2 regions of the Faecalibacterium sp. 7 genome follow, and region 2 is predicted to be linked to the other one. Evidence: riboswitches for the same ligand, from Rfam matches in the RefSeq annotation. Region 2 holds a riboswitch; the other holds the start of a gene.
The links. Region 2 has a riboswitch for FMN ahead of ribD (bifunctional diaminohydroxyphosphoribosylaminopyrimidine deaminase/5-amino-6-(5-phosphoribosylamino)uracil reductase RibD). Riboswitches for the same ligand answer to the same signal wherever they lie in the genome.

Region 1 (2,382 bases), 1.3 Mb from region 2:
GCATCCAGCATGGCCTGCAGGTCTTTCATCAGCTTTTCCAGCTTGGGACGGGTAGTATTGTAGGTGACGCCAAGGTTGAACTTATAGGGACGCATGGTGCGCAGGGCCGCGTTCTTTACCGTGGAAGCACAGATCTGGCTGTTGGTGACGACATTGATGGTCTTATCCAGAGAGCGGATGCGGGTGGAGCGGAAATTGATGTCGATCACTTCGCCCTCCACACTGCCCACGGTGATCCAGTCACCCACCGAGAAGGGCTTATCCAGCAGGATGACGATGCCGGAAAACAGGTTGCTGGCGCTTTCCTGTGCAGCCAGCGAAATGGTCAGGCCGACAAGTCCGGCACCGGCTACGATGCTGCCGATGGGAAAGCCCACCTCCTGCGCCAGCGCAGCCACGCACAGCACGATGACCAGCACCTTGTAGGTGGTATCCAGCAGAGAGCGCAGCGTTTTGTTGGAGCGGATCTCTGGGCTGCAGGAAGCCAGCAGCAGGTCGGCCAGATCGGATGCGGCATACAGCCCTTCGCAGACCAGAAGGGTCATGGCGAGACGGAAACAGAGCAGCAGCAGCTTTGGAATGCCGGAAATGGCCCATGGCAGGGAAGCGGCGGCCAGATACACACCAATGACGCTGCACATGCGCAGGATGGGGGTGGAAAAACTGCGCAGCAGGATGGGCGTGCCGGTAAAATACCAGCTGCGGGCAAGCAGCGCCGGAATGCCCTTTTTGTTCAGCCAGCGGCGCACGAGCCATGCGGCCAGCAGGATGAGCAGGGCGCACACTGCACGCGCGGCCAGCGCCAGCCAGCCTTCCAGAAGCAGCGAGCCAAGCTCAAACGAGAGATCACGGATCGAGAAAATCATTTTAACCTCCTGAATTTTTACAGCGCATCCATGATATCATATCACACCCGCCGGAGCAAGGCCGAGAGGAAAACAAAAAAGGAATACTTTGATAAAAAATATACAAATCAAAAAGTTCCCTCTTGACAAGCCGGGGCCGGCACGCTATACTCTGTGCCAGAAAGTTCGTTTCAGGGCGGGGTGTGATTCCCCACTGGCGGTAAGGAAGCTGCTTTCGTTGCCGGAGCGTGCCAAAGGAACAAAAAGTTCAAACGGCGCGCAATGACAATGAGAGATCTCCAAGTCCGCGACCACCTTTTGTGGGTGCTGACCCGGTGTGATTCCGGGACCAACGGTATAGTCCGGATGTAAGAAACGGCAGGCAAATTGTTGTCTACGCGCCCTGTTGCAGTGTTTTTTGTTGCAGCAGGGTGCTTTTCTGTTTGTCCTTCCCGTTCCAAAATAAGAAACTGCTTTCATGAGCAGGGCGTACCGAATGACAAAGACGCTCAGGCGGTGTGCAATGCTTATGGGAACAGCTTCTGCGATACGAAAAGAGCTTTCGGAACATTTTTACAGGGCCTTTTGCCCGGGAAGGAATCATAGCCATGAAAAAGAACACGACCCACAATCTTACCGTTGCCGCCATGCTCAGCGCGGTGGCCTTTATCCTGATGTTCATTGAGTTTCCCATCCCGATGCTCATCCCGTCCTTCGTCAAGATGGACTTCTCTGACCTGCCCGCTCTGCTGGGCGCATTCGCACTTGGCCCGGTGTACGGCGTGGTCATCAGCTTTATGAAGAACCTGCTGCACATCGTCATCAAGGGAACTTCCACCGCATGCGTGGGCGAGCTGTGCAACTTCATGCTGGGTGCGGTTTTCTCCGCTGTGGCAGGCGTTGTCTATAAGCACCACAAGAGCCGCAAGACCGCCATCATTGGTGCTATTGCAGGCGCTGCAGCCATGGCTGTGTTCAGCGTACCGTCCAACTACTTTATTACCTATCCGGCCTATGTCACCTTCTACCATATGCCGCTGGAGGCGATCCTTGGCATGTATCAGGCAATCCTGCCCTCCGCAGACAGCCTCATCAAGTGTCTGGTCATCTTCAATATGCCCTTTACGCTGGTCAAGGGCCTGCTGGACGCAGCACTGTGCCTGCTGATCTACAAGCCGCTGTCTCCCATCCTGCACGGCCGCAAGTGAGCTGCTGCCTGTACAGGACAGAGAACGATTTTGAATGGCCGCCGCGTTCGCTCTGGCCATATTCAAGCGAAAGAATAGTTATAGTATATTTGTGGTTCAGAACCGCCCGCGGGCAGTTCCGAACCACTTTTTTACAGGAAAGGGCTGCTGCGGCGCAATGCAGTTTGCGGTTGCGACCTTCCCCTGTGAAAAGAGAGAGCCGGAAAGTCCGCAGACTTTCCGGCTCTCTGAATTTATCATAAAATTCCTTATTCTTATGCGCGGAGCGCATTCCAAATCGTTTACGCCAGTGCGCCCTTGTCCAGCCATTTGCCGCGTGCCAGCCGCAC
Region 2 (2,382 bases):
TCCACCAGTCTGCGGCGTTCCGCCTCGGTCATGGTGGCATAGAGCTTGTCGAAGCAAATCAGGATCTTATAGATGTTGTCGCCTGTGATTTTATCGGCTTCAATGGTCTGCTTCTTTGCCCGGGCATCCATCAGTCCATTTTCCGCCTCTTCGATTTTATCGTACATCTTATAAAGGCGGTCGTCAAGGTCAGATTTCCGGGCGATAAAGTGCCGGTCGTCCGGGTCAAGGCTGTCGATCTCCTCCATAAGCCGGGATTTTGTGGAGTAGTGCTGCCGTAGCTGCTTCTCATAGGCGGCGATTTCCTGCTCAATGGCAGTGGTATCCACCTTCATGTTGATCTTTTCCTGCATCATAGCGGCAAAGCGGGGATTGCTGACCAGCTTGGACACCACTTCAGCAACTGCCGCATCCAGCACTTCCTCCTGAATCTGCTTGCGGTAGTCGCACTTGTAGCCCCGCTGCATATTGCGGTGCTTTCAGCCGTAATAATAGAAATCCTTGTACTTTGTCCCGTCCGGTCGCTTCTTGATGGACTTATTGCCATACATTCCCGCACCGCAGACCGGGCATTTCAGGATGTTGGACAGCAAATGCACCCGGTCTGTTTTGGGACGAGCTACCAACTCATACTTCTGTGCATTGGCTTTCATCTTGACTTGTGCAGTCTGCCATACTTCTTCCGACACCAGACCTTCATGCAGACCATGCCCATCCGCGCATCCTTCTGCCGCAGAACAGGTGCTTGCCGGAGCCTCTCGCAGCCCCTTTTCCGCATCAGCCGGAACCAAGGTGTAACACACTAGACTTTGCAAGCAAAGTCGTGTGCCAAAGGGCGCTGCTCTCGCCTGGCGACCCGCGCCCCTTTGGATTCTCCGTTCACATTGTCCTACGGACGATGTGATTTTATTGTTGTAGCGATTCGCTTCATCCCGGTTTCGTCCCGGTTTGCAGAATGCCCTTGCAATCCGAAAGGAGCCGTGCTATAATGCCGCTGTAATTGAATTAGAAATCTTCAGGGCAGGGTGCGATTCCCTACCGGTGGTACAGCCCACGAGCCGTAAGGCATGATTCGGTGAAACTCCGAAGCCGACAGTACAGTCTGGATGAAAGAAGATACCAAGCGCAGAGCCCGCACGGTTCGGCGCTTGTGGAGGCTGCTCTGGGATGCGTTTGCATTCTGGAGCTTTCTTTTTTGCACAAGGGTCCCTTGTGTCTTTTCGGCTTGCCCTGAACGTTTTTGTTCAGGGCTTTTTCTTTTGGAGGCGACACGATGAACGACAAAGAGTATATGCGTCTGGCTTTGCAGCTTGCAAAAAAGGGTTGCGGATGGACGTCTCCCAACCCGATGGTGGGTGCCGTGGTCGTAAAAGAGGGCAGGATCATCGGACAGGGCTGGCACCAGAGATACGGTCAGGCTCATGCGGAGCGCAATGCGCTGGCATCCTGCACCGAAGATCCGCAGGGAGCGACCCTGTATGTGACATTGGAGCCGTGCTGCCATTACGGAAAGCAGCCGCCCTGCGTGGATGCGATTCTGGACGCGGGCATTCACCGGGTGGTCGTGGGTTCTGCTGACCCGAATCCGCTGGTGGCTGGAAAAGGAATTGCAATCCTGCGCGCACACGGCATAGATGTGACCGAAAATGTTCTGCAAGAGGAATGCGATGCGCTGAACAAGGTGTTCTTCCACTATATCACCACAAAACGCCCCTTCGTTTCCATGAAATACGCCATGACGATGGACGGAAAAATCGCCACATACACAGGCGCTTCCAAATGGATCACCGGGGAAATTGCCCGGAATCATGTTCAACGGCAGCGACACCGATTCCGCGGCATTATGGTGGGAGTCGGAACCATCCTAGCAGATGACCCGCTGCTGACCTGCCGGATAGAGGGTGGCCGTGATCCCGTCCGGATCATCTGTGATACACATTTGCGGACACCGCTGCAATCACAGGTGGTCATGACCGCCAAACAGGTTCCGACCATTCTTGCGACCTGCTGCGGCGACCCGGAGAAGCAGGCGGCATATCAACAGGCCGGGTGCCGGGTCCTTTGTCTGGAAGCGCATTGCGGTCATGTGAATCTTCTGCAACTGATGGAACAGCTGGGGCAGGAGCAGATCGACAGCATTCTGCTGGAAGGCGGCGGAACCTTGAACTGGTTTGCACTGGAAAGCGGCATCGTGCAGCAGATACAGGCTTACATCGCCCCGAAGCTGTTCGGAGGTAGGGATGCCAAAGCACCCATTGAGGGTGCAGGTGTCCCGCTTCCGGATGCTGCATTTCGCCTGAAGAACAGCCGATTGGAACAGCTTGGCGAAGATTTCCTGATCGAAAGTGAGGTGGAGTACCCGTGTTTACCGGAATCGTGGAA

Region 1: linked by a shared signal. The riboswitch ahead of ACKXF7_RS13130 (ECF transporter S component) and the one ahead of ribD (bifunctional diaminohydroxyphosphoribosylaminopyrimidine deaminase/5-amino-6-(5-phosphoribosylamino)uracil reductase RibD) in region 2 are both predicted to bind FMN.

What each region holds. Positions count from the first base shown of each region.
Region 1 is NZ_CP186911.1:2,640,899-2,643,280, reverse strand. Features, by position in the region: gene ACKXF7_RS13135 (mechanosensitive ion channel family protein) at 1-866, opposite strand, end outside; FMN riboswitch at 1,029-1,227, shown strand; gene ACKXF7_RS13130 (ECF transporter S component) at 1,454-2,053, shown strand; gene ACKXF7_RS13125 (MATE family efflux transporter) at 2,335-2,382, opposite strand, start outside.
Region 2 is NZ_CP186911.1:1,296,781-1,299,162, reverse strand. Features, by position in the region: gene ACKXF7_RS06355 (resolvase) at 1-467, opposite strand, end outside; gene ACKXF7_RS06350 (zinc ribbon domain-containing protein) at 480-689, opposite strand; FMN riboswitch at 1,008-1,122, shown strand; gene ribD (bifunctional diaminohydroxyphosphoribosylaminopyrimidine deaminase/5-amino-6-(5-phosphoribosylamino)uracil reductase RibD) at 1,274-2,382, shown strand, end outside; gene ACKXF7_RS06340 (riboflavin synthase) at 2,362-2,382, shown strand, end outside.